2 regions of the Sphingobium sp. TomTYG65 genome follow, and region 1 is predicted to be linked to the other one. Evidence: predicted binding sites of a transcription regulator. Region 1 holds the regulator's gene; the other holds the start of a gene.

Evidence for each region. Region 1 encodes LexA, which represses DNA repair genes until DNA is damaged. Its sites were predicted from a motif close to GTTCCNCNCTTGTTCT; they were not measured.
Region 2: a site for LexA is predicted at 1,801-1,816, ahead of ACZ5Y5_RS10285 (S24 family peptidase). Genes of this name have one in related genera too.

Annotation. Positions count from the first base shown of each region.
Region 1 is NZ_AP027330.1:1,259,156-1,264,818, reverse strand. Features, by position in the region: gene gltX (glutamate--tRNA ligase) at 1-389, opposite strand, end outside; gene ACZ5Y5_RS06330 (ComEC/Rec2 family competence protein) at 426-2,534, shown strand; gene lexA (transcriptional repressor LexA) at 2,561-3,232, opposite strand; gene ACZ5Y5_RS06320 (hypothetical protein) at 3,385-3,540, shown strand; gene ACZ5Y5_RS06315 (molybdopterin molybdotransferase MoeA) at 3,588-4,772, opposite strand; gene moaC (cyclic pyranopterin monophosphate synthase MoaC) at 4,769-5,239, opposite strand; gene trpC (indole-3-glycerol phosphate synthase TrpC) at 5,236-5,663, opposite strand, start outside.
Region 2 is NZ_AP027330.1:2,092,818-2,098,480, reverse strand. Features, by position in the region: gene ACZ5Y5_RS10305 (TIGR04063 family PEP-CTERM/XrtA system glycosyltransferase) at 1-323, shown strand, start outside; gene ACZ5Y5_RS10300 (hypothetical protein) at 332-1,183, shown strand; gene ACZ5Y5_RS10295 (hypothetical protein) at 1,195-1,566, opposite strand; gene ACZ5Y5_RS10290 (hypothetical protein) at 1,563-1,748, opposite strand; gene ACZ5Y5_RS10285 (S24 family peptidase) at 1,864-2,535, shown strand; gene ACZ5Y5_RS10280 (XdhC family protein) at 2,588-3,505, shown strand; gene ACZ5Y5_RS10275 (YbdD/YjiX family protein) at 3,515-3,700, opposite strand; gene ACZ5Y5_RS10270 (carbon starvation CstA family protein) at 3,697-5,663, opposite strand, start outside.

The DNA.
Region 1 (5,663 bases):
TGCTTGGCGGCCCGCTGCTGCTCGCGCAATTCGGCAAGCTCTTCCGGCGTAGCATAGCAGCGATAGGCGTGGCCGCCCGCAAGCAACTGATTGGCGACCTCGGCATGGCGAACCGAGCGTTCGAATTGGAAAACTGCAGGCTCATCGCCGGCAAGGCCGAGCCATTCGAGCCCATCGAAGATCGCTGCCACAGCTTCTTCGGTCGAGCGCGCGCGATCTGTATCTTCGATCCGCAACAAGAACTTGCCGCCGTGATGCCGGGCGAATAACCAGTTGAACAAAGCGGTGCGCGCGCCGCCGATGTGAAGGAAGCCCGTCGGCGATGGCGCAAAGCGGGTCACGACTTGCTTGTTCAAACCCGTTGCATTCACCGTTTTATTCCCCGACATCCGCCTTGCTCATCCATGAACGCGACGCCCCCTAGCATGGCTTTTAAGCCACGACAAACCTCCGTTGGCCGGAATATCGGGCAGGCGGGGCAACGCTTATTTGTGGGGCTGGAGCAATGGCTCGAAGAGGAGCGCGAGCAACTGGGCCTGTGGGTTCCGGTGGCGCTGGGAATTGGCATCACTGCTTGGTTATCTCTCCCTAACCGTCTGGAATGGCTTGCTTTCTGTTGCGGTGCGATTGCGCTGGCGAGCGTTGGATGCCTTATGCCCTCGGGCGCGCGGTTGCGGCAGATGGTGGTGCTGGGGAGCCTGCTCGCCTGTGTGGGCTGTCTGCTTATCTGGGGAAAAGCGGCCATATTCGGCACAGCTCCGCTGCCCCGGCCCATCTTCCTGGAGCTGACGGGCGAAGTCATATCCGCCGATGCAGTGCCCGCTCAGCAGATGAGTCGCGTAGCAATCCGGCCGGTCGATCCGTCTGCTCTGCCTCCATTGATCCGTGTGAATGTAGCGGCAGCGGACGTAACTGCTGGGTTCGGGCGCCGCGCGGTCATCCGGTTTCGAGCGCGGCTGATGCCGCCTGCCCCCGCCAGTCTGCCAGGCGGCTATGATTTTGCCCGACGCGCCTATTTCCAAGGAATCGGAGCTACAGGGCGCGCGCTGAAACCTATCACCGTCTTACGGCGGTCGGACGAAGCACCGCCGCTGCGCAACCGCTTATTCGCACATATTTTGCAAAAAGCGGACGGCGACGGGGCAGGTATCGCCGCAGCGCTTGCGACCGGAGATCAGGGCGCCATTGCCGAGAAGGATGCCGAGGCGATGCGGCGCAGCGGCCTTGCTCATTTGCTGTCTATCAGCGGGCTGCATGTGACTGCCCTGATCGGGGGAGTCGTTTTCCTGCTGATGCGGATTATGGCGTTGAGCCGGCGAGCTGCGCTCGACTGGCCATTGATGCTGGTCGCTGCGGGTGGCGGAGCGCTGGCAGGTATCGGATACACGCTGCTGACGGGCGCGGAAGTGCCGACGGTTCGTTCCTGCATCGCAGCGCTGTTGGTGTTGGGGGGACTTGCCCTCGGCCGTGAAGCGATCACGCTGCGGCTGATCGCTGCCGGGGCGCTGCTGGTGCTGTTGCTCTGGCCGGAGGCGCTGGCCGGACCAAGTTTTCAGATGAGCTTCGCTGCCGTGATTGCAATCGTCGCCTTGGGCGAGTACCCCAGCTTTCGCGCCTTTGCAGCTGCGCGGGATGAGCGAACAGTCACGCGTCTCGGGCGCTCCCTGGCCGTCTTGCTCCTGACCGGCTTTGCGGTGGAACTAGTGTTGGCGCCGATCGCGCTTTTTCACTTCCACAAGGCGGGGATGATGGGCGCATTTGCCAATCTGATAGCGATTCCGCTTACCACTTTTGTCGTCATGCCGCTGGAAGCGCTGGCATTAGTGCTGGACCTCATCGGGTTGGGAGCGCCTGCATGGTGGCTGACGGCGAGGGCTCTCGACCTGCTGCTGTGGATTGCGCACAGCGTGGCAGCGAGTCCCTGGGCAGTGATGACTGCCCCTGTGGTGCCGAACTTCATATTCGGCATGATGGTGCTGGGTGGCCTCTGCTGTCTCTTATGGCGAAGCGGCTGGCGATGGATTGGGATGGCGCCGGTCGTCGTTGGGCTGGTCGTTATAGCCAGAACTTCGCCGCCCGACATATTGGTGACGGCTGACGGTCGTCATGTCGCTGTGCGGACCGGAAGCGGCGGCATGGCAATTTTGCGGGAACGAGCCGGCGATTATGTACGCGATATGATGGCGGAAAGCGCGGGCTATGAAGGGCCTCTAGCGGCTCTCGCCGACTTACCGGACGCGAATTGTTCCAGGGATCTGTGCGTGGTTGCTCTGACGGGCGGTGGCCGCGTGTGGCGGCTGCTTCTGACGCGAACAGGGGATTTGGTGGAAAGAGAGAGACTCGAGAACGACTGCGCCCACGCGGACATTGTCATCGCGGATCGTCGCCTTCCCCCTTGGTGCCGGCCGCGCTGGTTGAAGGCTGACCGGCGGCTGTTGATGCAGACAGGCGGGCTGGCCATCAACCTGGACGATGGGGAAGTGCGAACCGGGAAAGTCCCCGGCGACGCACATCCCTGGATTACTCAACCCTAGAGACGACCGGCATCCCGCCCATCAGATCAATTGTAGCGGCGCAAGAGGCCCGCCAACTTTCCCTGGATGCGCACTTGCTGTGTGTCATAGATTTGCGGTTCATAGGCGCTGTTGGCTGGGTCGAGCCGCACCTTAGGGCCTTGGCGATGGAAATATTTCAACGTTGCTTCGCTGTCCTCGATCAAGGCAACAACGATCTGCCCCTCGCGCGCAACCTCCGTCCGCTGTATCAGGGCGAAATCGCCATCAAGGATGCCAGCCTCGATCATGGAGTCACCGGAGACTTCCAATGCATAATGATCGCCCGCACCAAGGAGTGCGGCCGGAACAGAGAGCATATTTTGCCCTTCCAGCGCCTCTATAGGAACGCCCGCGGCGATCCGGCCATGAAGGGGTATTTCGATCACATCATTCGCAGCAATCGGCGGTTTGGACGCCAGCTGCGGCTTTGGCTGGACCACGGCCTTAGGCGCGCGATGCATTGCCTCTGGAAGTTTGAGTACCTCAAGTGCTCGAGCCCGGTTGGGCAGGCGCCTGATAAAGCCGCGTTCTTCCAGGGCATTGATCAAACGGTGGATACCGGATTTGGACCGCAGGTCGAGTGCTTCCTTCATCTCCTCAAACGAAGGCGATACACCGCCTTCCTCTAGCCTGTTGTGAATGAAGCTGAGCAATTCCTGTTGCTTGGGCGTCAGCATGCCTGCTTGTCCTCCATAGAACGGATGGAGAACGCATAGGAAACGGAACAAGGCAAGTCAAGCAACTTACGCAAGCCGTAACGAAAGGAACGGACAGGCGATCCAGCCGTTATCTGGCCGCCTTCCTAAAAGAGGGTGAATAGGAGAGTAAGATGGCGAATCAGAACAACCAGGACAGCAATCAGCGCCGCCAGCAGGGTGGTGACCGTTCAAGCCAAGGCGGCCGTCAGCAGCAGCAGGAGAACCGCCAAGGCCAAATGGGCGAAGGCAAGAAGGACAAGAGCGATCACGGCAAGCAACAGCGCTGAACAGCGCCCGGTTTGTCCAGGGGAGGGGCCGCTTTGCGGCCCCTTTCTCATGAGGAGAGGGGGAGGATCGTTACCTGATCACCCGTTGCCGCGGGCGACGAGCCTGCAGGGCGAAGTATGAGACTGTCCGCCTGAGCCATGGCTGCTGTCGCAGCGCTATCTTGCGAGGTGACTGCTATCATGCCGTCGCCGGTGCGGAAGGCGCGAAGATAATCATCCCGATCGCCGGTTGCCGGTAGTGGCGCGGCCAGCGTCGCAACGGCGGTGCGGGGCAGGGGATCGGCCGCGCCAGCCATGTGCCGGACGAGCGGCAATAGGAACAGGGTTGCAGTCACGAAGGCTGAGACCGGATTTCCGGGCAGGCCCAGGAAAATGGCGTCGCGCAGCGTGCCCGCCATCAGCGGCTTTCCTGGCCGCATGCGGATCTTCCAGAAATCAATATCGCCGCCAACCCCCGTAAATGCGGGGCGGACGAGGTCATGATCGCCCACTGACGCGCCGCCGGTGGAGACTATGATGTCGGCTTGGCTGGCATGGTCGAACGCCTGCTTCATCGCATCGAGATCATCGGGGATGATGCCGATGTCGAGGATCTCGCAACCGATAGCGCGGAGCATCGCTGCGAGCATAGGTGCATTGGAAGAGGGGAGACGGCCCGGCGGTGTAGGCGATCCAGGTGGCACAAGTTCGTTGCCAGTGGAGAGCAGGGCGATCCGCGGGCGGGAACCTACAGGCAGTGCGCCGTGCCCACCCAAGACGGCGAGCGCTATCTGAGCAGGGCCGACAGCGGCTCCTGAAGGCAGGAGAAGTTGGTGCTTACGGAAATCCGAAGCAGCGGGTCGCACATTGCGGCCGATGGAAAGAGCCGGCCCACGAGCATTGAGCGAGCCGTTTGAAAGATCAGCATCCTCCTGAATGAGGACGGTGTCGGCGCCAAGCGGCAGCGGGGCACCTGTGAAGATGCGGCAACTCTCGCCGGGAACCATGGGCGGTGGAAGTGCACCGCCGGCCGTGCTTTCGGCGGTTACGCGCCAAGGGCCAGGCCATTCGGCGGCACGGATCGCAAAACCGTCCATGGCCGATAGATCAGCCCAGGGCTGATCTCGCAAGGAAAGGACATCGCGGGCTAGCCAACGGCCAGCGCATTCGGAGACGGGGATCTCCTCGTCGGGTAGGCGGCGACCGAGGGCCAGCAATCGGGCCTGCGCCTCCGCGACGGGGAGCAGGCTCATGCCGCGCGCCAGTCGCCTGACTTGCCGCCCGACTTGGCGATCAGGCGGACATTGCCGATGACCATCCCCTTATCCAACGCCTTAGCCATGTCGTAGATGGTGAGCAGCGCGACAGATGATGCGGTGAGCGCTTCCATTTCCACCCCCGTCTGCCCGGTGGTTCTGGCGGTCGCAGTGACGGTGACGCCGGCGGGCTCAAGATCGAAGTCGATGCTGACCGATGTCAGCGCAATGGGGTGACATAATGGGATGAGGTCAGCGGTGCGTTTGGCGGCCATGATCCCCGCGACCCGGGCAACGGCCAGGACATCGCCCTTCTTGACCAATCCTTGAGCGATTGCGGCGGCCGCCTCCTCGCTCATGGAGATATGGCCGGTCGCGACGGCTTCGCGAGCGGTTACCCGCTTGGCCGAGATATCGACCATATGGGCTGAGCCATCTTCGTCGAGATGAGTGAGGTTGCTCATGCCCCGGTTATAAGCGCGCGGGTAGCTGCTTCGACGTCAGGCTGACGCATAAGGCTTTCGCCGACAAGGAAGCAACGGACGCCATGCTCGGACATGGCTACCAGGTCGGCATGGCTGCCAAGGCCGCTTTCGGCGACGAAGGTGCAACCTTCGGGAGCTTGGCCGACCAATTCATAGGTGCGGGCGAAATCGACGCTAAAATCGCGCAGGTCGCGATTGTTCACGCCGATGAGGCGCGATCGCAGCTTCAGGGCGCGCTCCAGTTCATGGGCGTCATGCACTTCGATGAGGGCGTCCATGCCGAGGCCCAGCGCGGCATCCTCAATCTCCGCCATCTGCCCGTCTTCCAGCGCGGCGACGATGATCAAGATGGCGTCTGCGCCAAGCGAGCGGCTTTCCAGCACCTGCCAGGGATCGACCATGA
Region 2 (5,663 bases), 830 kb from region 1:
TGCGACTCACCGAGCTGGTGACGCCGCTCAAGCCCCTGGAGGCGATGGCGCAGGGGCGGCTTGTCGCTGCTTCGAGCGTTGGCGGTCATCGTGAGCTGATCGAGGATGGCGTCACTGGCGCGTTGTTCGCGCCGGGAGATCCGGCGGCGATTGCAGCGGCGCTGGCGAGCATGTTCGCCGATCGCAGCTTCTGGGATGACCGGCGTGCGGTCGCGCGGGCCTTTGTCGAGCGGGAGCGTAACTGGTCGTCAAATATTCTGCGGTACGAGCCTGTCTATGAGCGCCTGTTGCAGCGTCAGCCGCGCGTGCGCGCCGCCGCCTGAGCCCAGTCGTGAACGCGATTCGACGACATGGGACGATAACCCCGGCGGTGCTGGGTGGTCTTGCCGTGGCGGTGATCCTGCTGGCCATGCCGGCGGGGCTGATCGAGACGGTCGTGGCGTCGAGCGGGCTGAGCGAAGCACTGCCCGCCGCTGCGCCGCCGCTTGGCATGAAGGCGCGGTTGCTGCTCGCCGGTTTTGGCGCGCTGATGGGAATGGGCTGGCTGTGCTTTAACGCCGTGCCCGCGCCGATGAAAGAAGATGGACGCCAAAGCGGCGTCCGGGGAGTGAGTAAAATGGGTTTTGCATTGCCGAAGCTGAACTGGCTGTCCCGTAGCCGCCCCACGGGGTCACGGGTGTCGCGTCCGCTGGCGCGCCGCGCCGATGCGCATCCCGATGCGCCTGCGCGTGCGCCGATCTTCGCCAGCAGGGACTTTGGCGGACTGGAGATATTCCCCCGGATCGCACCTGCCCGCATAGAGCAGGCAGAGGTGCCGGAGCCTGAGCAGCAGCCGGTTGCGCTGTCCTTCACGCCAGTGGTTGAAGAGGCGCTGTCCGCCCCGCAACCGATTGAGGCGGAATTTGAAGACATCAGCATTGCAGTTCCAGCGCCTCTCAGGGCCGGACGGGTCGAACAGCCCGCGCCTGCAGCGCAGATGCCGTCGCTGGCTGAGCTGACCGCCCGATTTGAGCGCGGCCTTGCCGACAGGGTCCGCAGCAGGGTTGCCACTGCCAGCGACGTGATCGCCGACATGCCGGTCGAACAGCCTGTGCCTGTCCGTGAGGAAGTGGAAGATGATGTGGACCAGGCACTGCGCGCGGCGCTCGGCACCCTTCGGGCTATGGCGGAACGCACGCGCTGAATGTCGTGCGCTCACCAGTCCTCGATCGTGAGGGCTGACAGGTCGATCCGTTCCTCGCGTGGAGCGGATTGAACTGCATCTATCGTGATGTCGGCGACGAAATGGCGGGTGAGGCGCCATTCCGCCTCCTCCAGTCCTTGAGCGAAACGGGCGCGCCGTTCGGCCGCATCTGGCCCGCACAGCCGCAAGCAGATCACGTGCCGCCTGCCCTGGAACAACGCGCTCGCCCAAGGGCGGCTGGTCGCGCGTTCGACGCTGACCGGGTCTCCGGCTCGCTCGATCAGCTGCGCGAGAAGGCGGGGCAAAGGGTCTCTGCCGCGCACCGGCGCGTCTTCGTTCGTCACCGAATGGCGGGTTGCGTTGTGATGATCGATGCTTGTCATTGACCCACGCTCCTGCGATATGTGTTCATGAAATGTTCTATTCTTCGCTTTATCCGTTCCCCCGGTTCGCGACCCGCCCGCAGGTCAAAGACCAGACGGGGGTCGCGTACGCTGTCCCGGCCGAAACGTGTCGCGGGGATGCCGTTTTCCCGCAGAAATTTTTCGACGGCGCGAAGCAGCATGCTTGTCATTCTCCCTGTTCAAGCAGATTCGCCCGCTGCGAATCTCTAGGTCGTTTCCTATCTGTTCTCCTATTTCCTACTTGTCTAGGAAAAATCTTATCGATATGGATGAGCCATGGGCGTAAGTGAGCTAGATCCGCGCATCGTGCTGGAACGGCTGATTGCCGAGCGGGGGGAGAATTATGCCGATCTGTCCCGCCTGCTGAAGCGCAATCCCGCCTATATCCAGCAGTTCATAAAGCGAGGGTCGCCCCGCAAGCTGGACGAAGAGGATAGGCGGGTGCTGGCCCGCTATTTCGGCGTGGCGGAGGATATGCTGGGCGGACCGCGTGAGGAGGCGCCGATTGCACGCCGGTCGCGGCCGTTGCCCGCCGTGGTGCCAGTGCCGCGCCTCTCGCTTGGCGCGTCGGCAGGGCCGGGTTCGCTCGACGAGGATGAGCGCGCGGCGGGTGTGCTGGCGTTCGACGCCAGCTGGCTGCGGCATCTGGGCGTGCGGCCGCAGGGAGTTTCGATCATCCGGGTTGATGGCGAATCGATGGCGCCGACGCTGAATGACGGCGACGAAATCATGGTCGATCATGATGACGACGCGACGCGGCTGCGCGACGGGGTCTATGTTTTACGGCTGGATGGCGTGCTGATGGTGAAGCGGATCGCGATGGGGCCGCGGCGTGGACTGTTCAGCGTGCTCAGCGACAATGCGCATTACCCCGACTGGGTGGATATCGACCCGGCGCTGGTGGCGATCGTGGGACGGGTTGTGTGGACCGGACGGCGGCTGGTCTAGCTTGGCGAGGCCGGCGCGGCTTCCTATCTGCGGACCGGCAAGGAGATTCTGGTTGAACGACAATGACGCGGTGATCCGCAAGGCGATCGAGTGGCGCGGTGCGCCCATGGCGCTGGCGACGGTGGTATCGACCTGGGGGTCTGCTCCCCGGCCGCGCGGCAGCCATATGATCGTGCATCAGGACGGCCGATTCGAGGGCAGCATCTCGGGCGGCTGTGTCGAGGCCGATGTGCTGCAGCGCGCCGAAGAGGTTATTGCGGGGCGCCCGGCGCATGTCGAACGCTATGGCGTGGCTGACGGCGACGCATGGGCGGTGGGCCTGCCTTGCGGCGGGGAGATCAGCGTTCTGGTGCAGCCAGTGGGCGAGGGCGGGTTTGCGCCTGCCCTGTTCGATCGGATCGCGCAGGTCCGGGATGAGGGTCGCGCGCTGACTCTTTCCACTGATTTGGACACCGGCTTGACGCGCGAGGGGGCGATCGAAGGTCAGTTCCTCAATCGCTATGACCCGCCGCGCCGGCTGCTGATCGTGGGAGCCGTGCAGATCGCCCAGGCGTTAGGTGCATTGGCTCAGGCCATCGGCGTGATGCCGGTTGTGATCGATCCGCGCGGGCGCTTCCTGACGCAGGAGCGTTTCCCCGGCGTCGAACTGGACGATCGCTGGCCCGACGAGGCGATTGCTGCGCGTCGGCCGGGAGAAGCCACAGCGGTGGTGACGCTGAGCCACGACATCAAGATCGATGATCCCGCCCTGGCTGCGGCGCTGCGGGCGCCCACGGGATATGTTGCGGCGCTTGGGTCGCGCAAGAGCCATGCCGCCCGGCTGGAAAGATTGTCGGCAATGGGATTTTCGGCAGAGGCGCTTGCGCGGATCGATGGTCCGGCTGGTATCGACATTGGCGCAGTGGGGGCAGCGGAGATTGCGCTGTCGATAGCGGCAGGAATGGTCGCTGGGTTCAACGCGCGCGGTTGAACGAAGCCGTCAGCAGCATTTGCCGCCGTTTTTGCCGCCATAGCGCGCCTCCTGCCGGTCGCGGAAAAACTGGGTGCGCGTCATCACCGGTTGGCCAGGATGATGCGTGCGCATGTGCAGGACGTAGCCGTCATAGTCGGGCACGCCCACCATCATCCGGGCCGTATGCCGGATTCTGTCCAGCAGCCCGCTCATTCCGCAGGCACCAGTGGCACAGGGATTTCGCGCGCGGTGGGACCGTCCGTGCGCCGCGCAGCGATGCAGGTGCGAATGGTGAAGAAGAGCAGCGAGAGGACGACTGCGAGGAAGATCGCGACCAGCCCCGCATCCACCCGGTCATTGAAGATGATCTGCCGCATCTCCGCCATCGACTTGGCCGGGGCGAGAACGGTGCCTTGCTCCGCGGCTGCGCTGAACTTCTCGGCATGGGCAAGGAAGCCGACCTTCACATCGCTGGACATGAGCTTTAGGAAGCCGGCAGACAGCGTACAGACCAGCAGCCATGCAGTCGGGATCATCGTCACCCAAGCATAGCGGTCGTGCTTCATGCGGAACAGCACCGCCGTCGCCAGCATCAGCGCGATCGCCGCCAGCATCTGGTTGGAAATGCCGAACACCGGCCACAGCGTATTCACGCCGCCCAGCGGATCAGTGACCCCCTGATAGAGGAAGAAGCCCCAGGCTGCGACGGTCAGCGCCGTCGCAACCAGGCTGGGGCCGATGCTCTTTGTTTCCTTGAACGCAGGCACGGCGAGCGCGATCAGGTCCTGCAGCATGAAGCGGCCCGCGCGCGTCCCCGCGTCCACGGCGGTTAGGATGAAGAGCGCCTCGAACAGGATCGCGAAATGATACCAGAAGGCCTTCATCGCCGGGCCGCCGACCACATGGGAAAAGATCTCCGCCATGGCGACCGCCAGCGTCGGTGCGCCGCCTGCGCGGGAGATGATCGTATGTTCGCCGACATCCTTGGCGGTCTGTGCGATCAGGTCAGGCGTGATGGGGAAGCCCATCGCAGTGACCGCCGCCGCCGCGCTGGAGGCGTCAGTGCCGATCACCGCCGCAGGGCTGTTCATCGTGAAATAGACGCCGGGATCCAGGATCGAAGCGCCCACCAGCGCCATGATGGCCACGAACGCTTCCATCAGCATCGCGCCATAGCCGATGACTGGCGCGTGCGCTTCGCTGGCGATCAGCTTGGGCGTCGTGCCGCTGGCGATCAGCGCGTGGAAACCGGAGACTGCGCCGCAAGCGATGGTGATGAAGAGGAAGGGGAAAAGACCACCCGACCAGACCGGGCCATTGCCATTCACGAACTGGGTGACGGCGTGCATCTTGAGCGGCGGCGCCATGATCACGATGCCGATGGCCAGCGCCGCGATCGCGCCGATCTTGAGGAAGGTCGAAAGATAATCGCGCGGGGCGAGCAGCAGCCACACCGGCAGCACCGAAGCAACCGCGCCATAGCCGATCAGTATCCAGCAGAGCTGCACTGGCGTGAAGGTAAAGGCGGGACCCCAGACAGGCGAGAGGGCGACGCTCTGCCCATAGACGATGGCGGCGAGCAGCCCAATGAGGCCCAAGAGGGATACTTCCCCGATCCGTCCCGGCCTGATCCAGCGGGTATAGGCGCCCATCAGCATGGCAAGCGGCACGGTCGCGGCAACCGTGAACATGCCCCAGGGGCTTTCGGCGAGCGCCTTCACCACGATCAGGGCCAGCACGGCAAGGATGATGACCATGATCATGAAAGCGCCGAACAGAGCGATGGTGCCTGCGACCTGGCCCATCTCCATGCGGATCAGTTCGCCCAGCGATTTGCCGTCGCGGCGCATGGAAATGAAGAGGATCATGAAGTCTTGCACCGCGCCTGCCAGCACGACACCTGCGATGATCCAGATCGTGCCTGGCAAATACCCCATCTGCGCCGCGAGAACCGGGCCGACAAGCGGACCTGCCCCGGCGATGGCCGCGAAATGATGGCCGAACAGCACTACCCGGTCAGTGGCGACATAATCCAGCCCATCGGCCCGCCTGATCGCTGGCGTCGGCCGGAGCGGATCAAGCCGCATCACGGTGCGAGCGATGTAAAGCGCATAATAGCGGTAGGCGACCAGGAAGCTGCTGACTGCAGCAACGACGATCCAAAGGGCATTGATCG